DNA from 3 places in the Rhodomicrobium vannielii ATCC 17100 genome. Region 2 is predicted to be linked to each of the others. Evidence: riboswitches for the same ligand, from Rfam matches in the RefSeq annotation. Region 2 holds a riboswitch; each other region holds the start of a gene.

Region 1 (7,219 bases), 720 kb from region 2:
CGGCACGGCGGCGCTGGTCCAGTGCCGGACGCCATGGCCGAGGATCTCCGCGCATGGCACTGGCGGCATGCCCGGCGGCACGTCCTGCCCGAGAAAGGCGAGCGCCTGCCACAAGAGGCCGCTATCGGCGGGCGTGGGCAACTCCTGCGCGTGCGTTTGCTTGGAGAGCTTGCTGCCATCGGCGTTAAGCGCGAGCGGCAGATGCATATAGCGCGGCGTCGGCAGGCCGAGCAGCCGTTGTAGCACGATCTGCCGCGCCGTGTTGTCGAGGAGATCCGCACCCCGCACGACATCGGTCACGCGCTGAAAGGCGTCGTCCACGACCACGGCAAGCTGATAGGCGAAAAGCCCGTCGCGGCGCCGCACCACGAAATCGCCCACTGTCTCGGCGACATCCTCTCGCTGTGAGCCGAACACGCGATCCGCGAACTCCACGGTGCCGGGGGGCACTCGGATCCGCACGGCGGCATCCGCGCGCGGAGCGGTGAAGGCGCGGCATGTGCCGGGATAGACCGCGCTTCCAAGGCGCGCTAGGTCTGCGCGTGAGCAATTGCACCAGAACATGTGCCCGCTCGCCCGCAGCGCGTCGAGCGCCTCGGCATAAGCATCGAGCCGCGTCGACTGGAACAGCACCTCGCCGTCCCACTCAAAACCATAAGCGGCGAGCTGATCGAGGATGCGGCGCGCGGCTCCCGGCATCTCGCGCGGCGGGTCGATATCTTCCATGCGCACGAGCCAGCGACCGCCCGCCGCGCGCGCATCGCAGTAGCTCGCCACCGCCGCAACGAGCGAGCCGAAATGCAAGGGCCCCGTGGGCGACGGTGCGAAGCGGCCGATATAGGTCATGCGTTTTTGTCTCTCACGCCGCGCCGCCGCGCAAGCCTGTGGAGCATTGCAGCCGCGCCGTTCGTCGGGCTTGCCAGCGCGCGCCTTCGACCTATTTTAAAGAGAGCTTCGGTGCCCGTGCAAAATCGGGTGAAACGGGAACGCGGTCGGCGAATTTCGCTCATGCCGCGGCTGCCCCCGCAACTGTAGGCGGATGCTTCGATCAAGAGTCACTGGGCCGGTGCGGTTCGGGAAGGCGGTCGAGGCGATATCCGCAAGCCAGGAGACCGGCCGGAGCCGCGCGTTATCAAAATCGCGCACACGCATTTTCGTATCGGCGGAGGGCCGAAACGGTGCCATGCCATGCGCTAGCCTGCCGCGCCTCGTCGCCGGTCGCTCGCCTGTCATCGCCGTCCGCCGCCTCCGATGACACTCGCAAAGGCCGCGGCATGGAACCGAAAGACACCACCACAAACGAAGGCTTCAAGGGCTTCACCAACGAGGCGTGTCCGTTCCTGCCGTGCCACAAGGGCGTTCGCGGCAAATTCAATTGCCTCTTTTGCTATTGCCCGCTAATCGCCTACGAATGCCCCGGCCCTTACAAGGTCTACACCGACGCGAACGGCATGCGGCGAAAGGATTGCTCCGATTGCACCCTGCCGCATAACGGCCATCGCGGAAGCTGGAACTTCATCCAGAAATGGCTGAAGAAGCCGGAGATCTGGGACGGGCACGATCAGACGCGCGAATTCCGGCTGAAAGCGCCGCCGGTAGAAAACGAAACGGAAGAATGACCGCCGACACGATCCCCGCGCAGGCCGCCGAACTCATCGCCCGCATCGCCTATAACCCCGCGCCCGCCGGGCTGCCACGCCGCGCGCGCTCGCTGATGATCCAGGGCACCGCGTCGGATGTCGGCAAGAGCATGGTCGTCGCGGGGCTGTGCCGGGCTTATGCGCGGCGGGGTCTCGTGGTGCGTCCGTTCAAGGCGCAGAACATGTCGAACAACGCGGCCGTCGCCGCAGACAGCGACCTGCCGCCCGGCCCCGGTGGCGAGATCGTCTATGGCGAAATCGGCCGCGCGCAGGCGATGCAAGCGCGTGCCTCGAAGGCCGCGCCGTCGATCCACATGAACCCGGTGCTCCTGAAGCCGCAGACGGATATCGGCTCGCAGGTGGTGCTGCGCGGACGCGTGCTCGGCAACTGCCCCGCGCGCATTTATCACCACATGCGCCAGCGGATGATGCCCGCCGTGATCGACAGCCTCGACCGGCTGCGCGCGGAAGCCGACCTCGTTATCGTGGAAGGCGCGGGCAGCGGTGCGGAGGTCTATCTTCGCAACTCCGACATTACCAACATGCACCTCGCCGAAGCGGGCGGCCTTCCGGTTGTCATCCTCTCGGACATCGACCGGGGCGGCACGATGGCGGCGATTGTCGGTAGCCACATGCTTCTTTCCGAGGCGGACCGCGCGCGGGTGAAAGGCTACATCGTCAACAAGTTCCGCGGCGATTTCTCGCTGTTCGAGCCGGGCGTGGTGACGATCACGGAAGCGACCGGCTGGCCGTTTCTCGGCGTGCTGCGCTGGTTCGACAGCGCGGAGCGGCTTCCGGCGGAGGATTCGCTGGCGCTGGAACGTCCCGCCGAGGGCGAAGGGCGCGGCGTCAACGTCGCGGTGCCGCGCCTGTCACGCGTGGCGAATTTCGACGACCTCGACCCGCTGGCGGCGGAACCCGGCGTTTCGTTGCGGTGGATTCAGCCGGGCAACCCGATCCCCGCCGATACCGACGTCGTCATACTCCCCGGTTCCAAGGCGACGCGCACCGATCTCGACGTGCTGCGCCGCGAGGGCTGGGACATCGACATCCTCGCGCATGCGCGGCGCGGCGGTCGCGTGATCGGCCTTTGCGCGGGCTTTCAGATGCTCGGCCGCGTGGTGCGCGATCCGCAGGGCATGGAGGGACCGGCTGGCGAGACGGCGGGCCTCGGCCTGCTCGACATCGAAACGGAAATCGGCGGCGAAAAGCGGCTGATCGACATCGACACGACCGACCGCGCGTCGGGCTGCCGCGTCACGGGTTATGAGATGCACATGGGGCGAACGACCGGCGCGGGGCTCGATCAGCCCTGGCTCGTGCTGGAAGACGATCGCGGCGGCGCACGACCCGAGGGTGCGCTCTCGGCGAACGGCCTCATCGCGGGCGCATACGTTCACGGCCTCTTCGGCTCGAACGAGTTCCGCGCGCACTGGCTTCAAAGCGTCGGTGCGGCGGCTTCCGGCCTTGATTTCGACGCGCGCACCGAAGCGGCACTCGAAGCGCTGGCGGACCATGTCGAAAAGAACCTCGACCTCGACGCGTTGCTCGCCCTGGCCGTTTGAATCGCGCTCGTTGCCTTCAAAAATCGGCGCGGACCCTGCGAAGACTTGAGCGGATGAACAAATCCTGATTTCCGCCGCAAACGAAGCCGTTGACCGCGCCGCGCGCCTCGCTTATCTGCTGAGCATGGCAATACGATCCATCATCACGATCCCCGACGCGATCCTGCGCGAAACATCGAAAACCGTCGAGACAGTCGACGACGAGGTGCGCGCGCTCGCCAACGACATGCTTGAAACCATGTACGCCGCGCCGGGCATCGGGCTCGCGGCGGTGCAGATCGGCGTTCTTCGCCGCCTCATCGTGATGGATGCGCAGAAGGGCGACGAGAAGGGCAAGAACCCGGTCGTTCTCATCAACCCCGAAATTCTAACACACGGCGACACGCCGCGCGTGCATGAGGAAGGGTGTCTGTCCATTCCGCAGATGTATGCCGAGGTGGAGCGGCCCGCGCTTGTGCGCGTTCGCTATGTCGACGCCGAGGGCAAGCAGCAGGAGCGGGACTTTTCGGATCTTGAGGCGACGCTCGTGCAGCACGAGATCGACCACCTCGAAGGGCGGCTGTTCATCGATCACCTGTCGCGGCTGAAGCGGACGCTGCTTATCCGCAAATACCACAAGCTGCAACGCGAGCGCGCCAAGGCCGACGTGCTGTAGGGCGCCACGCTTTCGCGCCGACGCGAATCGCCCGCCTCAAGCGCTGTGCCACGCTGCCAGCGTGCGCGCCATGAAGTCCGGCTGTTCCAGCGTGGACAGATGCCCGCAATCCGGCACGACCTCCAGTTTCGCGCCGGGGATCGCATCGGCCATTTCCTTCGCGAGTGCGGGCGGCGTCAGCTCGTCGCCATAACCGACAGCGATGAGCGTCGGGCAGCGGATCGCGCCGAGATAGGGCCGTGAGTCGCGCCGACCCATGATGGCGGTCTGCTGCCGGACAAAGACATCCGCGCCACCTTCAAACATCATGCTTTCGACGACAGCGCGCAAAGCCTGGTCATTGCGGCGGCTTGCATGCACGAAAACCGGAAACAGCAGGCCCGGCAAATCGCCGAACTTGCCGGTTTGCGCCATCTCGATCTGGGTCTTGCGGCGGGCCGTCTGCTCCGGCGTATCGGGGCGCGCCGTTGTGTCGAGCAACGCGAGCTTTGCCACGCGATCCGGCGCACGGCGCATGATCTCGAAAGCGATATAGCCGCCCATCGATAGCCCGGCGAGTGCGAAGCGCGGCGGCGCTGCCGCGAGCACATCGTCGGCCAGGGCGGCGATGGAGTCGCTACGGGTGTGGTTGGCAACCGTGACGGTCGCTCCCTGCCTGAACAGCGCAGGAAGCTGGCTGCCATAGAGCCGCGTGTCGCAGCCGAGGCCGGGAATCAACAGCGCTGGCAAGGCTTCCATGGTGTTCTCCGGTTCCCCTCGTGCGGTCCCGCGAGATTTATGCGGGTGCACGAGCCTGAGGAGTCACGTTGTTCTGTAAACGGTCCCGCTGAAGGAACGGTTTATCAGCGGGCGTCGGCTGCCGACTCCGAGGATTTCCGGGGAAGTTCGCCGTTGCCGTCCTTCACGCGCGAGCGCACCTGGAAGAACAGCGCCTGCCCGATGATGGCCTTGACGGTCTCGGCGTTGAATGGTTTCGCGATGAGGAAGGTCGGCTCCGGCTTCGCGCCGGTGAGCAGAAGTTCCGGGTGCCCCGTTATGAAGATAACCGGCAGTTCGAGTGAGCCGAGGATTTCGTTCACCGCTTCCACCCCCGAACTCCCATCCGCGAGCTGAATATCGGAGAGGATCAGATCCGGCTGCGTTTCGCGCGCGAGCTTGAGCGCGGCGGCGTGCGTGCGTGCTGTGCCCGTCACGTTGTGACCGATGCCCGTCACGATCTCTTCGAGATGCGCGGCGGTCAGCGGTTCGTCCTCGATGATGAGGATGTCGGCCGGGTCGATCTGGCTCGCGATTTCATGATCCGCCGCCGCGATCAGCACGGCGACTTCAGCCGTGTCGATGTCGAGAATTTTCGCGATCGCATCCGCGTCGAAGCCTTCCACCGACAAAAGTAGAAAGGCCTGACGAGGCTTTGGCGTGAGCGTTTGCAGGCCATGGATCGCCTCGGACGTTTCGCTGCTGATCCGGAAGTCGTTGGTGCCTACGGAATTCCAGATCTTCAGGAAAACGCGGTAGAGCGCGATCTTCGGCTCCAGTCCGGTCGGGAACAATGTGGGGTCGTCGACCAGCGCTTCCAGCAGGGCCACAACATAGGCATCTCCGCTCTCCTGCGAACCGGAAAGCGCACGCGCGAACCGCCGGAGCGAAGGCAGATGCGGAGCAATGGATTGCGAAACAGACATATGGCGTTCCCCAAGGATAATTGTCCAGGCGCAGTTGACGTGACTGCAACAAACGCCCGTAGCGGGTGTTCCAGTGCATTGATGATTTGTGAAAATTTACTCCCTGTCCAGAGCGGCCGGTGACTCCTCTCAACAACAAGGAACCATGATGAACGAAAACGATACGAGCGAGCGCGAAGCGAGCGCTCCTCTCCCGCAGTCGCCTCTGAAGGCCGATGAGGCCGGGTTGGTCGTAAAGCTGACCGAGATGCCTGAGGACAAAGGCGCCGCCGACGGGGCCGGCGATTCCGAGCAAAAGCCGCCGCTCGATCCCACATACGATGAAGCGAGGTTCGCGGCCGGTGTGGTGAAGCTCTACGAGAAGCTTCTCGCGGAACCGATCCCCAATGAAATGCTCGCCCTTATCAACAAGATCGAAAAGCAGGAGCGCAATTGAATGGGTAATCCCGCCGATGCAAGCCTGCGGCAGGAATTGGTCAAGTGGATCCCGAACCTGCGCGCCTTCGCGCTATCGCTCACGCAAAGCTCGCAGCATTCGGACGATCTGGTTCAAGATACGCTCGTGAAGGCGCTGTCGAACCTGGACAAGTTTCAGGAAGGCACGAACCTGCGCGCCTGGCTGTTCACGATCCTGCGCAACAGCTTCTACAACGACATCCGCTACAAGAAATATCATCAGACCGCGCCGCTCGACGATGTCGATCCGTCGAACCTCGAAACCCGCGCGACTCAGGAAAAATATATCGAGTTCAAGGACGTGCTGAGAGGGCTGAGCGGCCTCGTGCCAGAGCAGCGCGAGGCGATCATCCTCATCGCGGCGGAGGGGCTTTCCTATGAAGAAGCAGCGGCGGTCTGCAATTGCCCAGTCGGCACGGTCAAAAGCCGCCTCAGTCGGGCACGGCAGCGGCTTGAAGAATACGTGAACGGGGAGAAGGCGATTCCCGCGCAGGTCGATTGACCTCCATGAAGCCACATCGTGTATCTTACGTCGACGGTCGCGCTTCGGCCGCGAAGGAGAGCTTGGGTGTGATGGCTGGCTTTCGCGACATCTTCACATTGTTCCGCGAGAGTCGCCGCGAGGCCGCGCTTCTTGGTGCGGCCGCCAGCGTGCTCATCATCCTTATTACATCCTCCTTCTGGCTATCCCACCGTCTTGAAAGCGATGGGCGCATGGCCGCCGAGCTGAACCGCTATAACGCGAAGCTTGGCCGCGTCGCTCGCACTATGCGCACCGTGGAAAGCAGCCAGCGCGGCTACCTGCTCACGAGAACGGAACAATATTTGCAGCCCTATAACGAGCTGCATTCGCAGCTCATTCCGCAAACCAGAAGACTGATCGAAAGCGCCCCACCGCAGCTCGAACGAGCCGAGCGATTGACGGTGCTGCTCGATCTGATGACGCGCAAGGCCGACGAAATGGCCGGAACCGTTGCCTTGGCAGCAAGCGGGCCGCCGGAGGCCGCCATCGAACGTCTGAAAGAAAACTACGGAATCACACTCTCCGAACAGATCGAAGAGAACATCAACGCCCTACAGGACGAGACTGCAGCGGACCGCGAAGAAATAGAAAACAACGCGACCGAACTCCGCGAGATGAAGACCATAGTCGATGTCATCGGTGGTGTCGCCGTGCTGGGCTTTTCGTTTTTGAGCATGTGGTTTCTGATGAGGTCTAAT
Region 2 (7,219 bases):
CACGAACGCCACGTTTTCCGGCCCGACATAGTTCGCGGACGGACGGATGATCTTGTTGTCCTGCCGCTGCTCGATGATATGGGCAGCCCAGCCGCTCGTGCGCGCGATGACGAAGAGCGGCGTGAACATCGCCGTTGGCACGCCCATCTGGTGGTACGAGACGGCGCTGAACCAGTCGAGGTTCGGGAACATGCGCTTCGTCTCGGCCATCACGCTTTCGATGCGCTCGGCGATCTCGAACATCTTCGTCGCGCCGACCTCGCGGGAGAGCCGCCGCGCGACCTCCTTGATGACCTTGTTGCGCGGATCGGCGACCGTGTAGACCGGATGGCCGAAGCCGATCACCACCTCTTTCGCCTCGACGCGGCGGCGGATATCGGCTTCCGCTTCGTCGGCGGAATTGTAGCGCTTCTGAATTTCGAAGGCCGCCTCGTTCGCCCCGCCATGCTTTGGCCCGCGCAGCGCGCCGATCGCGCCCGTGACCGCCGAATACAGATCCGAGCCCGTGCTCGCGATGGAGCGCGCGGTGAAGGTGGACGCGTTGAACTCATGCTCGGCATAAAGGATCAGCGAAGTATGCATCGCGCGGACGTGGCTTTCGCGCGGACGCTCGCCGTGCAGCAAGTGCAGGAAGTGCCCGCCGATGGAATCGTCGTCGGTGTGCACGTCGATGCGGCGGCCGTTATGCGCGAAGTGATGCCAGTAGAGCAGCATCGAGCCGAGCGAAGCCAGGAGCCGGTCGGCCACATCGCGCGCAGCGGGGTGGTTGTGGTCGGCCGGCTCCGGCAGCACGCAGCCGAGCGCCGAGACGCCAGACCGCAGTACGTCCATGGGATGCGATGCGGCGGGCAGCGCTTCGAGCGCGGTGCGAACCGCCGAGGGAAGGCCGCGAAGGGCCTTGAGCTTCGTCTTGTAGGCGTGAAGCTCGGTCGGCGTCGGCAGCGCGCCGTGAATGAGGAGATGCGCGATCTCCTCGAACTCGCAGGTCTCGGCCACGTCGAGAATGTCGTAGCCGCGATAGTGCAGGTCGTTGCCGGTGCGGCCCACGGTGCAAAGCGCGGTATTGCCCGCGATGATGCCGGAAAGCGCGACCGACTTCTTCGGCTTTGGCCCGGCGGCCTTCGTTGCGTCCTGTAGCATGGTGTCCTCCCTAAGCGCCGACGACGGTGCAGCGGCCCGTCTCGCGCGATGTGCCGTTCCATTCGAAAAGGCCGGTCGTCCGCCCGGCGCCGAGCGCGGCGGGATCGACGGTGAAGTTGAGGCCGAGAAGTTCGTCGCCGCGCAGCCGTTCGAGCCGGTCCACGGTTTCGAGGAAGCGCTGCTGCTCGGCGGGCGAGACGATGCCTGCGGAAAGCGTGAGGAACTTCTCGATATATTGCGGGCGGGCGAAGGGGCGCGCGCCGAGCGGGTTAGCGTCGGCGATGGCAAGCTCGTCATCGATCACGCGACCATCGCGCAGGGTGACGACGACGCGGCCGCCGAACGCCTTTTCCTTCGGGTCGCGGCTGTGATAGCGACGCGTCCATTCCGCGTCTTCGACGGTGGAAATCTTGTGCCAGAGCGCGACCGTCTCCGGCCGCTGCGCGCGCTCCGGCGCATAGGAATTAACGTGGTGCCAGCCGCCGTCTTCCAGCGCGACGGCGAAGATGTACATGATCGAATGGTCGAGCGTTTCGCGGCTCGCATTCGGGTCCATCTTCTGCGGGTCGTTCGCGCCCGTGCCGATCACGTAATGAGTGTGATGGCTCGTGTGGATCACGACGCTTTCGATGGCCGCGAGATCGCCGATCTTGTCGCGCATGCGCCGCGCGAGGTCGATCAGCGCCTGGCTCTGATATTCGGCCGAATATTCCTTGGTGTAGGTGTCGAGAATGGCGCGCTTCGGCTCGCCCTTTTCCGGCAACGGCACGGTGTATTCCGCCTTGGGGCCGGAGAGCAGCCACGCGATGAAACCGTCCTCGCCTTCCCATGCGGGCGACGGCGCACCTTCACCGCGCATCGCGCGATCCACGGCCTCGACCGCCATCTTGCCCGCGAACGCTGGCGCGTAAGCCTTCCAGCTCGAAATCTCGCCCTTGCGAGACTGGCGAGTCGTCGTCGTCACGTGCAGCGCCTGTTGGACGGCCTGCCAGATCGTCTCGGTCGGAAGACCAAGCGCCGCGCCGATGCCCGCCGCAGCCGACGGCCCGAGATGGGCGATATGGTCGATCTTGTGCTCGTGCAAGCAGATGCCCTTCACGAGATTGACCTGAATTTCGTAGCCCGCCGCGAGGCCGCGCACGAGCGCTTCGCCCGAAAGCCCGCAATGCTGCGCGACAGCGAGGATCGGCGGGATGTTGTCGCCCGGATGCGAATAGTCGGCGGCAAGGAACGTGTCGTGGAAATCGAGTTCCCGCACGGCGACACCGTTGGCCCATGCGGCCCATTCCGGCGAAAAGCGGCGATGTGAGGCGATGCCGAACACGCCGGCGCCGGGCTTGAAGGGATGGGCGAGCGCCTGATTGCGGGCATTGGCCACCGGGCGGCGCGCGAGCGAAGCGGCAGCGACGGCGGCGTTATCGATGATGCGGTTGCCGATCATCTCGACCACGGTTGGCTCAACCGCAACCTGGTCGGCGGCGACTTCGGCGATTTTCCACGCGAGCTGTTCGGCGCGGGGCAGAGGCTCGGCGGATTTGTATGTGCGGACGGTATGCGACTTCACGGGGCAGGTTCCTCTCTTGGCGGCGGCTGGAAGTTGGATCTGGAAATCAGGGGCGGAACGCCGTGGGGCGCCCGGCTTCGTCGACAGCGACCATCTCGAACGAGCCACGCACGGCGAGGCGGCGCTCGCCCGAAAGCAGCTTCTCGGCGACCATGTCGACGTTGACGGTCATGGATGCGCGGCCGACACGCACGACGCGGGCGGAGAGCTCGACGAGTTCGCCGACCTTCACGGGCACGTGGAATTCCACCTTGTCGGATGTGGCCATCACCACGGCGCGGCGCGCGCGCCTTGTGGCAGCGACGAAGGCCGCCTTGCCCATAAGGTTCAGCGCATTGCCGCCGAACAGCGTGCCGTAGTGGTTCGCCTGCTCGGGGAAGACCATCTCCACAAAGGTGGTCGTCGCCTCGGTGGCGGCTTCATCGATAAGGGTTTGCATTCGAGCGCCCGGGGTTCGTTTCGGCTTCACAATATCCGCAACGATGAACGTGTCGTAAGGGCTGAAAATGTGGATGTTTGCGAAGGCTTCGCCGCAAATCTGCGAGCTTTGCGAATTTGCGGTTTTCGCAAACGGCGGGGGTCGCAAGCGGCAATGTTGCCCATTCCCCGCTGTTCACACGTTTGAATGAATTTTGTAGCTCCGCTCGTGACTCGACAAAGCGAATCACACCCTAAATGTGGGGGTCACGGTGCCCCGATAGCGCAAGATTCGGGAGCCAAGAGGGAAGCCGGTGCAACTCCGGCGCTGCCCCCGCAACTGTAAGCGGCGAGCCGCCGTCGATAGCGTCACTGGTGCGAAAGCGCCGGGAAGGCCAGACGGAAGCATTGACCCGCGAGCCAGGAGACCTGCCGCGACGCCGAATTAAACGTCCTCGGGCGGGGTGTCCGCAGGCCGAGCCGTAACCGGTGAGCCGGTTGCGTTCGCGTGCCTGTCGCTCCCGCCCCCATGATCCAACGGGGGTTTACTTGTCTTCCAGTCCTGACTCCACGGCGGTCGTATCCGCCGCCCGCCTGCCGCTCAGCATCGTGAAACGCTCGGGCGCGCTTGCGCCGTTCGACGCGGCGAAGATCCGCTCCGCCGTCGAGCGCGCGGGCCGCGCCACCGGCGATTTCGACGCCACCGAGGCGCATCTCCTCGCCATTCAGGCCGTGAAGGTCATTGCGCATCGCTTCGCGAGCCGGTCGCCCCACATCGAGGAAATTCAGGACATCGTCGAGCAGGTGCTCATCTCCGCGAACCACTTCGCGACCGCGCGCGCCTACATCGTCTACCGCGAGCAGCGCGCGCGCCTTCGCGCCGACCGCCACGCGGCCATCGACGTCGAAAGCTCGATGAACGAATACCTTGAGCGGGCGGACTGGCGCGTGAACGCGAACGCCAATCAGGGTTATTCGCTGGGCGGCCTGATCCTGAACGTCTCCGGCAAGGTGGTCGCGAATTACTGGCTCAGCCACGTCTACCCGCCGGAAGTCGGCCGCGCGCACCGCGATGGCGACATCCACATTCACGACCTCGACATGTTGGCGGGCTACTGCGCGGGCTGGTCGCTGCGCACGCTTTTGCAGGAAGGGCTGAACGGCGTGCCCGGCAAGGTCGAGGCCGCGCCGCCGAAGCATCTGTCGAGCGCTGTCGGGCAGATCGTGAACTTCCTCGGCACGCTTCAGAACGAGTGGGCGGGCGCGCAGGCGTTTTCCTCGTTCGATACCTACATGGCGGCGTTCATCCGCAGGGACCAACTGCCCTATCATGAGGTGCGCCAGTGCATTCAGGAGCTGATCTATAACCTCAACGTGCCGTCGCGCTGGGGCACGCAGACACCGTTCACGAACCTGACTTTCGACTGGACCTGCCCGGAAGATCTTCGCGATCAGGTGCCGGTCATCGGCGGCGTCGAGATGGATTTCACCTACGGCGATCTTCAGGCCGAGATGGATATGATCAACCGCGCCTATATGGAGGTCATGATTGCGGGCGATGCGAAGGGCCGCGTTTTCACCTTCCCCATACCGACCTACAATATCACCCCTGATTTCCCGTGGGAGAGCGAGAACGCGACACGCCTCTTCGAGATGACGGCGAAATACGGCCTCCCCTACTTCCAGAACTTCGTGAATTCGGAGCTGAAGCCGAACATGGTGCGGTCCATGTGCTGCCGCCTCCAGCTCGACCTGACGGAGCTTCTGAAGCGCGGCAACGGGCTGTTCGGCTCGGCGGAGCAGACGGGCTCGGTCGGCGTCGTGACCATGAACTGCGCGCGGCTCGGCTTCCTGCACAAGGGCGACGAAGCGGCGCTGTTCGCGCGGCTCGACGATCTGCTCGACATCGGCCGCACGAGCCTCGAAATCAAGCGCAAGGTCATCCAGCGCCACATGGATGCGGGGCTGTTCCCCTACACGAAGCGCTACCTCGGCACGCTGCGCAATCACTTCTCGACGCTCGGCGTGAACGGCCTCAACGAGATGATCCGCAACTTCACCGACGACGCGGAGGACATCTCGACGCCGTGGGGCCACGCCTTCGCGCTCCGCTTCCTCGACCATGTGCGCGCGAAGATGGTGGCGTTCCAGGAGGAAACCGGCCACCTCTATAACCTCGAAGCGACGCCCGCCGAGGGCACGACATACCGCTTTGCGCGTGAGGACCGGAAGCGCTTCGACGGCATCCTTCAGGCGGGCACGGACGAGACGCCGTATTACACCAACTCCAGCCAGTTGCCTGTCGGCTTCACCGACGATCCGTTCGATGCGCTGACCCGGCAGGAGCCACTACAGGCGAAGTATACCGGCGGTACGGTGCTTCATCTCTACATGGGTGAACGCATTTCTTCGGCGGAGGCGTGCAAGAAGCTCGTGCGCCGCGCGCTCGAAAACTTCCGCATCCCCTACATCACCGTGACGCCGACGTTCTCCATCTGCCCGACGCACGGCTACATCGCGGGCGAGCACAAGTTCTGCCCGATCTGCGACGAGGAGCGGCTTGCGGCGAAGCGGGCACGGCTCGGCGCACGCAAGGCGGCGGCGTAACACATCAACAGAGGGAGCAAAGACATGAACGCACATTGGACCCCCACCGCCGACGACGTGACGCTGGCCGACGACGAGCGCCAGCCCTGCGAAGTCTGGACGCGCGTGATGGGCTATCACCGGCCCGTCTCGTCGTTCAATCAGGGCAAGGTCGGCGAATTCAACGAGCGGCTGTATTTCCGCGAATGCAAGGCCGAGCGCGCCGACGCCGACAAGAGCGCGCAATGACGCTCATCGAGATTGGCGGGTTCGCCCGCCTTTCCTCCGTCGACTGGCCGGGGCAGCTTGCGGCGACCGTGTTCTGTCAGGGCTGCCCGTGGGCCTGCCGCTACTGCCACAACGCATCGCTGATGCGGGCGGGCAGCGGCGCGGGGCCGTCATGGGCCGAGGTGCGCTCCTTCCTCGAAACGCGACGCGGACTGCTTGACGCGGTGGTGTTTTCTGGCGGCGAGCCGACCTTGCAGACGCATCTGCCGGAGGCGATGGCCGAAGTGCGCGCGATGGGCTTTCGCGTCGGCCTCCACAGCGCGGGGCCATATCCGGCGCGGCTCGCGGCCGTCCTGCCGCTGGTCGACTGGGTGGGCTTCGACGTGAAAGCGCCGTTCGCTGAGTATGAGAGCATCACGGGCGTTCCGGGCAGCGGCGAGCGCGCGGCGGAAAGTTTGCGGCTGCTGGTGGCGAGCGGCGTGGCGTTCGAGACGCGGACGACGGTTCACCCCGCCCTGCTGGACGACGCGGCGCTCGCGCGCATCGCCGCCGAACTGGCCGCACTCGGCATCGCGAACAACCGAATCCAGCCGTTTCGCTCGCTCGGATGCACAGACGCCGCGCTTGCTGCATGAAACAAGCGCGGCGTCGCCGCATGCCGACGGCCTTGCGCCGCCTGCCCGTGGCTCGACGGCATGCGTTTGGGGTCAGGCGAGGGGAAGCCTGGCGCCCGATGTGAACGGCACCGTGCTATCGGGATGTGCACGTCGCTCCGTCGATTTGACGCGGCGCATCGCCGAGGCTTGCGCTGCGTTCGCGCGGGTCAGGCTCGCACCAGTCCGCGTCGCAGCCGAGGGGACACGCGGAGAGTGCGAACTCGGCGGGACGATCCGGCCAGCGAGGCGGCTCCATCGTGTGCGCGGGCAGTGCTTCCGCCGCCGTCGCCTTGTAAACCAATCGCATCGTCATGAACCCCCTTGTCGCCGAGCCGTGGGTGTTACAATATTCGCCGACGAGACTATTTCGAAGGGCTGAAAATGCAGGGTTTTGCGAATGGGTATCGCTCGTTTTGCGAATTTTGCGAATGGACGATTGAATGAAGAAGGTCTTCGTCGGTGTAAAGCTGAAGCGGCTGCGCGAAGAACGCGGATTGACGCAAATCGCCTTCGCTGAAGCGATCGGGCTGTCGGCGAGCTATCTGAACCAGCTTGAGAAGAACCAGCGGCCGCTCACCGTGCCGGTCCTGCTGCGCATCAACGCGACCTTCGGTGCCGACATGCAGCT
Region 3 (7,219 bases), 1.3 Mb from region 2:
GCCGTCGCTGTCGCGCAGCCGGGGCGCTGTCTGCCGCGTCACTTCCCCGAATGCCCGACGGACGGCAAGATCGTCATCATCGCCTGCGGCAAGGCGGCGGCTGGAATGGCACGCATCGCCGAAGACCATTTCTCGCGAACCTGCGCGTCTCACACACTGACAGGTGTCGCCATCACGCGGCATGGCGAGAACTCGGAACCGCTCAAGAAATTGAAGCTCATCGAGGCGGCGCACCCGATCCCTGACGAGAGCAGCGTGCTCGCCGCCGCCGAGGCCATCAAGGCCGCGCACTCCGCCAAGGCGGGCGACCTCATCCTCACGCTGATCTCGGGCGGCGCGTCGGCGCTCCTCGTTGCGCCCGCCGGGAAAATTACGCTCGCCGAGAAGCAGGATCTCACTCGCACGCTTCTCAAATGCGGCGCACGCATCAGCGAAATCAACTGCGTCAGAAAACACATCTCGCGCATCAAGGGTGGACGCCTCGCCGCCTGCGCTTCGCCTTCGGCGATCCTCGTCACGCTCGCCATTTCGGATGTGCCCGGCGACGAGCCTGAGACCATCGCTTCGGGCCTCACCTGCCCCGACACCACGACGCTCGCCGATGCGCGGCGCATTCTTGCGAAATACGGCATTGAACCGCCGCGTTCGGTGATCGAGGCGCTGAACGATCCCGTGAACGAAACCCCAAAGCCGGGGCACGCGATTTTCGCCAACGCGCGTTACGAACTCGTCGCCACCGGCCGCGACTCACTGCACGCGGCGGGAGAACTGGCGCGCGGCCTCGGCTACGAGGTCATCATGTTGGGCGATTCGCTCGAAGGCGAAGCCCGCGACGTGGCCGAGATGCACGCCCGCCTCGCCCGCCGCTGCCTCGCAGACGGTCGGCGCGTCGTAATCCTTTCGGGTGGCGAACTCACCGTGACTGTACGTGGAAACGGCCGAGGCGGCCCGAATCAGGAATACGCGCTCGCGCTTGCCGCGGCCCTCAACGGTCAGCCCGGCATCGCCGCGTTCGCGGGCGACACGGACGGCATCGACGGCGGGACCGGCGACTGCGGGAACGACCCCGCGGGAGCCATCGTCGATCCCGGCACGGCCCGGCGCGCGGCGGCGCTCAATCTCCTTCCAGCCACATTTCTCGCCAATAACGACGCCACTGGCTTCTTCCGGCTCACGAACGATCTCGTCGTATGCGGCCCCACGGGAACAAATGTGAATGACTTCAGGGCTATTGTTGTCGACAGCTCAATCAGAGATTAGTGTGAGCCAGCGACTCACGTGATTCCTGGAACCCACGGATGATCCTGCAACAGCTTCCCATAACGCCACGGCTGGCACGTGCGATAGCCTTGGCGGGCGTTTTCTGCCTCGGGCTCGCCCTGCCCGCTCCGGCGAACGCCGAGCTCAAGCTTTGCAACAGCACTGCGAGCCGCATCGGCGTCGCCATCGGCTACAAGGACAAGGACGGCTGGGTCAGCGAAGGCTGGTGGAATGTCGACAGTCAGTCCTGCGCCCTTCTCATTCAGGACAAGCTGCGCGCGCGCTTCTACTACGTCTACGCCTTCGACTACGACAAGGGCGGCGAGTGGGGCGGCGCGATCGCCATGTGCACCAATGACGTTGAGTTCACTATCAAGGGCATCGATAATTGCGACGGGCGCGGCTTCAAGAAAAGCGGGTTCTTTGAAGTCGATACGCAGGAGCAGACGGACTGGACGGTGAAACTCACCGATCAATCCGAAACGGCGCCCGCAGCGCCGACGGCTGCGAGCGGCGCACCGCCCGCTGCCGATGCTCCCGCGCAAGCCGCAGCAGCCTCCGCGCCGGGACAACGCCGCCGATGAAAAGAAAACGCCGCGTCAAGATTATAGCAACGCTCGGGCCTTCGACGAGCACCCCTGAACAACTCGAACGCCTTGTCGTGGCTGGTGCGGACGTCTTCCGCATCAATATGAGCCATTCGAGCCACGACGACATGCGCACCTACATCGCCGCGCTGCGCGACCTCGAAAGCAAATACGGCCCCATCGCCATCCTCGCCGACCTTCAGGGGCCGAAGCTTCGCATCAGCTCCATCGCGGAAGGCAGCATCCAGCTCGAACGTGGTCAGACCATCATCTTCGATGCGAACCACACGCCGGGCACTATCGATCGCGTCGGGCTTCTTCACCCGGAAATCTACGCAGCGGCCGAACCTGGACACACGCTCCTCATCGACGATGGCAAGCTTCACATGCGCGTTCTCGACGCGCGCCCCGGCCGCATCGTCGCGGAAGCCATTACCGCCGGCGTGCTATCGAGCCGCAAGGGCGTGAATCTACCCGATGCCATCCTGCCGCTCGCCTCGATGACGCCGAAAGACCGCCTGGACTGCGAAGCTGCCCTTGAAGCGGGCGTGGACTGGATCGCCATTTCCTTCGTGCAGCGCGTGCATGATGTGCGCGACGTGCGCGCCATCGTGGGCGATCGCGCCGCGATCATGGCGAAGATCGAGCGCCGCTCCGCCATCGCCGAAATCGACGACATCCTGCGCGAAAGCGACGGCGTGATGGTCGCGCGCGGCGATCTCGGCGTCGAGATGCCGCTTGAGCAGGTGCCGGGATTGCAGAAGCAGCTTCTGCGAGCCGGCCGCGATCTCGGCAAGCCGGTGGTGGTTGCGACGCAGATGCTAGAAAGCATGACGTCATCCCCAGTTCCGACGCGCGCCGAGGTCTCCGACGTTGCGACCGCCGTTTTCGAGGGCGCGGATGCGGTGATGCTGTCCGCCGAGTCAGCGACCGGCGCCTATCCGGTCGAGGCCGTTGCCACCATGGACCGCGTCGCGCGCGAAGTGGAAAAGGATGTCAATTACGAGAGCATCCTGCATTTTCGCGGGACGCCTTCGGACAAGACCGCCGCCGACGCGATCAGCGCCGCCGCCGCATCCATCGCTGAGACGTTGAAGCTGAAGGCGATTTTCTGTTACACGGCGACCGGCAAGACCGGCCTTCGCGTTGCGCGACAGCGGCCCGCCCAGCCCATCGTTGTGCTGACACCGGTGATCGAGACAGCACGGCGGCTCAACCTCGTCTGGGGCTTGCATTGCGTGCAGACATCCGACCCCGCGAATACGGGTGAGATGGTGCGCGGGGCCGAGGAGGTCGCGCGCGCTTCCGGTTATGCTGACGACGGCGACCGCGTCCTCGTCTGCGCGGGTGTGCCGTTCAAGCGCCCGGGAAGCACGAACATGCTGCGCATCTTCACCATCGGCGAGGACAGCGGCAAGCCACACTAAGGCGCGGCGGGTCACCGAAGCCGCGCGACAAAAACCGGTATTCCGTCTGGCAATGCGAAACGAACATGCAGAGCGTTTCAATTAAGCAGAAACGCTCTGAACTGCGGGCTTTATGCGCCGTCGAAAGCAGACAGGATCAGCTATTCCGATCCTGCGATCGTGGCTTCTGATTGCGCGGAAGTCCGCGCAAAGCGATCCGCCATGCTCAGACTTTGCATGCCCGCCGCCGGTCAGGCAGCGGGCATGGCAATGTCAAAGAACCGTAAGCTTCTGCAAATTCACGAGTTCGGCGATGCCCTTCTTCGCGAGCGCCGTCAATTCGGCCATGCGTTCCTCGGAGAACGCGCCCTTCTCCGCCGTAGCCTGAATTTCGACGATCTGGCCCTTGCCGGTGAACACGAAATTCGCGTCCGCCTCGGCATCCGAATCCTCGGGATAATCGAGGTCGAGAACCGCTTCGCCCTTGTAAATGCCGCAGGAAATGGCGGCGACGTTGTCCTTCATGGGTTCGCCGCGAAGCATGTCGCGCGCGCGCATCCACTGGAAGCAATCATGCAGCGCGACCCATGCCCCGGTGATCGAGGCCGTGCGCGTCCCGCCATCGGCCTGCAACACATCGCAGTCGACCATGATCTGGCGTTCGCCGAGCGCCTGAAGATCGACCACGGCGCGGAGCGACCGTCCGATCAGCCGCTGAATTTCCTGGCTGCGGCCGGACTGATGGCCGGTCGTCGCCTCGCGGCGCGTGCGGTCGGAGGTGGCGCGCGGTAGCATCCCGTATTCGGCCGTGATCCAGCCGCGTCCCTGCCCCTTCAGCCACGGCGGCACGCGATCTTCAAGGCTCGCCGTGCATAGCACATGCGTATTGCCGAACTTGATGAGGCACGATCCTTCCGCGTGATGCGAAAAGGCGCGTTGGAAGCTCACAGGGCGAAGGTCGCCGGCCTGCCGTTTCGAGGGGCGCATGAAATTTCTCTCATCTCGGGCGCGAAGCTGAGCCACGCCCGTTTTTATAATGCTCACCTTGCCGCAGCCGGACGGTCGATCCAGCGCAGATGTGAATTTTGGGCGTCCTCGTGAACGCCGTAGCGGACAGTAGGCCAGCGGTTTTCGGGTATCAACGGCTTTCGGCCGCCCCCGCGTCGCTTTGATCCTTCGCCAAATGCCGCAGACCGCCACCGTCACTGCGCGTCGGAAACGAGCCGCACCGGGATCGGGCGTGATCCGTGTCCTCGTGGCCGTGCCTATCCGAACCACCACCACCAGTTCACGACGAGCATGAATGTGACGAGGATCAGCGCCAGAATAATCAGGGTCTGGATATGGGCCTTGACCCAGTTGCGCCAGGTTTCCGGCGCTTCGCCTGCCTCTTGCCCCATCGAGCCGAGCAGCAACAGGCCCAGCACGCCAAGGATGTAAATCCCGGCGGGATATTGCTTGCAATGCCCGCAGGACCAGCTTTCGAGCCACATCAGCCCGATCAGTGTGCCCGCCACCAGAAAGGTAATGAACGCAAGCACGCCGAGGCTGATGATGATCACAAAACGCATGATATCGGCCGATGTCATGCCCCGCGCCTCCCTCCACGCAACCAAACGATTTTCTTAAAAATAGCAGGGCAGCGTTAATCATGCGTGCACGGGCATGGTTAACGGCGTCGGGGCCCGCGATGGCGGGATGTTGCCGTCGCGCCACAGCTTGCGCGAGACTTGCCGCATTGCGGCATTTGCGTGGTTGCGACGCAAGCTTCGCGCAAGCTATGCCATGAGGCGATGGTCCTCACGTGAGGATAATAGGGAACGCGGTGAGGGACGGTGTCCTCAATCCGCGGCTGCCCCCGCAACTGTAAGCGGTGAGCGAAGCGCCAAAGGCCACTGGGCAACCGGGAAGGCGGCGTGGAGCTTGGACCCGCGAGCCAGGAGACCTGCCATCAGCCGTGGTCACGCGCGAACACGTCGGGCGGGGTGTCCTGATGGGGCTTGGAATCCGCTCAATACGCGGCGTTCCTGACTTTGGTTCGTGGTGACGTGTCACGTTATCGCGAGGCCAAAATGCCCGTTTCCTATCCGCGCGCGCGCTCCTGCGTCGCGCTCGTCAGCCTTGTCGCGCTCGCCGCGAATGCACAGGCCCAAACCGCCGCTCGTTCGGACACCCTGCCGCCCGTCGTCGTCAAGAAGGACGAGGCCGACAAGCAGAAGAAGAAAGCCGCAACGCCGAAGAAAAAGAAGGAAGCCCCGGCCGTTGCGCAAGGGCAGGCCGAGCCCGCAGAGGCGGTGCCGGGCGAGGCGTCACGCGATGTGATCTATTCCGCGAACCGCGTGCCCACCGACATTACCAAGGTCGGCTCCGCGGTCACGGTCATCACGCGCGACCAGATCGAGGCGCAGTCGCGCACCTATGTGCAGGACTATCTCGCGCAGGTGCCGGGCGTCTCTGTGGCGCAGTCGGGGCCGGCCAGCACAACATCTTATTTCATTTGGGGCGCGGCTTCTAAATATGTGAAGGTGCAGGTCGACGGGCTGGATGTATCCGATCCCACCGGGACGCAGGTCACGACGGCGCTTGAAACTATCCTCGCCACCGATGTCCAGCGCATCGAGGTGTTGAAAGGCTCGCAAAGCCTGCTCTACGGCGGTCAGGCGATCGGCGGTGTGATTTCAATCGACACGGCGCGCCCCGTGCTCGGCGCTTCGATGACGGCTTCCGGCGAGACAGGCTCCTACAACACCCAGCGCGGCACGGCGAGCGCGGCCTACGGCACGGATCGCGGTTATGCGCGCTTCACCGTGCAAAGTGTGCGCAGCGATGGCTATTCCGCTCTGGCGATTGGAAATGAAGACGACGGTTACCGCAACCTGACCTTCAGCGGCACAGGCGAATACAAGCTTTCCAACGATGTGAAAGTCTTCTTTGCTGCGCGCGCTCTGGAGGAAAAGCATAACTACGACAGCACCTACGATTCCTGGGGGCTGGCGCCAGACGGATGGCCAGGCGCGCGCGGTGTAAACAGCCAGCAGTCCGGCCGTGTAGGCACCGAGGTCAAGCTTTTCGATGGCGCTTTCGTCAACACGGTTTCGATTCAAGGCATGAAACTTGATCGCGATCAGTGGGGATGGTCCAGTGGTTCAGCCGTCAACGACTCCTATACCGGCGACCGCTGGAAGGTGGACTATCTCGGCACGGCGAAAATCACGAAATGGGCGACCGTGACAGCGGGTGCCGACTACATGGAAGAAACCGCTGAGACCGGCGCTTACTCCCAGCACGGAATCGATCTGACGGGTGTCTTCGCTCAACTTTCGGTGGAGCCGCTGAAGGGGTTGACGATCACCGGTGGCGGCCGCAACGATGAGCACAGCACCTTCGGTGACTTTCAGACGTACCGCTTCACCGGCGCGTACTTCTATGAACCTACGCAAACAAAACTGCGCGCCAGCACTGGCACGGGCTTCCGCGCGCCGAGCCTTTATGAACTCTACGCAAACAACGAGTGGGTTTCCGGCAACACTGGTCTTAAGCCCGAGGAAAGTGAAAGCTGGGACGTCGGTTTCGATCAGTGGTTCGACAACAAGCGCTATCGTTTAAGCGGTACGTATTTCCAGGTCGACACTACGAATGAGATTGGCGGTGGTTATGACGCCAACTGGAAGTGGGTCTACCAGCAGATCCCCGGCACGACACATCGCGAGGGCGTGGAGCTTTCCGGCGCGGCGATGGTCACGCCGTGGCTCACGCTGTCGGCGGGCTACACCTATGTCGATGCAAGGGCGGAGGATGGCTCGCGCCTCGTCCGCATCCCGCGCAACAGCATCACGCTCGGCGCGGACGCGGTGCTGTTCGACACCGTCAAGGCGAACGTCAACACGCGTTTCGCGCTCGACACCGTGGATTCGAGCAATTACCAGCTCGAAGATTACGTGCTGCTCAACGCGAAGCTCAGCTACG

The links. A riboswitch is a leader RNA that binds a small molecule or an ion and turns the genes downstream of it on or off. The one in region 2 is predicted to bind cobalamin.
Region 1: it holds a riboswitch for cobalamin, as region 2 does, so the genes downstream of both, RVAN_RS12610 (cysteine-rich small domain-containing protein) here and RVAN_RS09225 (ribonucleoside triphosphate reductase) in region 2, are expected to answer to the same signal.
Region 3: it holds a riboswitch for cobalamin, as region 2 does, so the genes downstream of both, RVAN_RS03030 (TonB-dependent receptor plug domain-containing protein) here and RVAN_RS09225 (ribonucleoside triphosphate reductase) in region 2, are expected to answer to the same signal.

What each region holds. Positions count from the first base shown of each region.
Region 1 covers NC_014664.1:2,728,274-2,735,492, forward strand. The annotation lists gene gluQRS (tRNA glutamyl-Q(34) synthetase GluQRS) at 1-846, opposite strand, end outside; cobalamin riboswitch at 939-1,135, shown strand; gene RVAN_RS12610 (cysteine-rich small domain-containing protein) at 1,275-1,619, shown strand; gene RVAN_RS12615 (cobyric acid synthase) at 1,616-3,205, shown strand; gene def (peptide deformylase) at 3,330-3,860, shown strand; gene RVAN_RS12625 (alpha/beta fold hydrolase) at 3,897-4,598, opposite strand; gene RVAN_RS12630 (response regulator) at 4,703-5,542, opposite strand; gene RVAN_RS12635 (hypothetical protein) at 5,688-5,978, shown strand; gene RVAN_RS12640 (sigma-70 family RNA polymerase sigma factor) at 5,979-6,500, shown strand; gene RVAN_RS12645 (sensor histidine kinase) at 6,713-7,219, shown strand, end outside.
Region 2 covers NC_014664.1:2,004,343-2,011,561, forward strand. The annotation lists gene prpC (bifunctional 2-methylcitrate synthase/citrate synthase) at 1-1,140, opposite strand, end outside; gene RVAN_RS09215 (MmgE/PrpD family protein) at 1,151-2,704, opposite strand; gene RVAN_RS09220 (acyl-CoA thioesterase) at 2,751-3,143, opposite strand; cobalamin riboswitch at 3,375-3,572, shown strand; gene RVAN_RS09225 (ribonucleoside triphosphate reductase) at 3,671-5,728, shown strand; gene nrdD (anaerobic ribonucleoside-triphosphate reductase) at 5,753-5,956, shown strand; gene RVAN_RS09235 (anaerobic ribonucleoside-triphosphate reductase activating protein) at 5,953-6,570, shown strand; gene RVAN_RS09240 (hypothetical protein) at 6,686-6,904, opposite strand; gene RVAN_RS09245 (short-chain fatty acyl-CoA regulator family protein) at 7,032-7,219, shown strand, end outside.
Region 3 covers NC_014664.1:688,299-695,517, reverse strand. The annotation lists gene RVAN_RS03055 (glycerate kinase type-2 family protein) at 1-1,260, shown strand, start outside; gene RVAN_RS03050 (DUF1036 domain-containing protein) at 1,299-1,844, shown strand; gene pyk (pyruvate kinase) at 1,841-3,274, shown strand; gene rph (ribonuclease PH) at 3,527-4,240, opposite strand; gene RVAN_RS03035 (hypothetical protein) at 4,519-4,842, opposite strand; cobalamin riboswitch at 5,032-5,220, shown strand; gene RVAN_RS03030 (TonB-dependent receptor plug domain-containing protein) at 5,326-7,219, shown strand, end outside.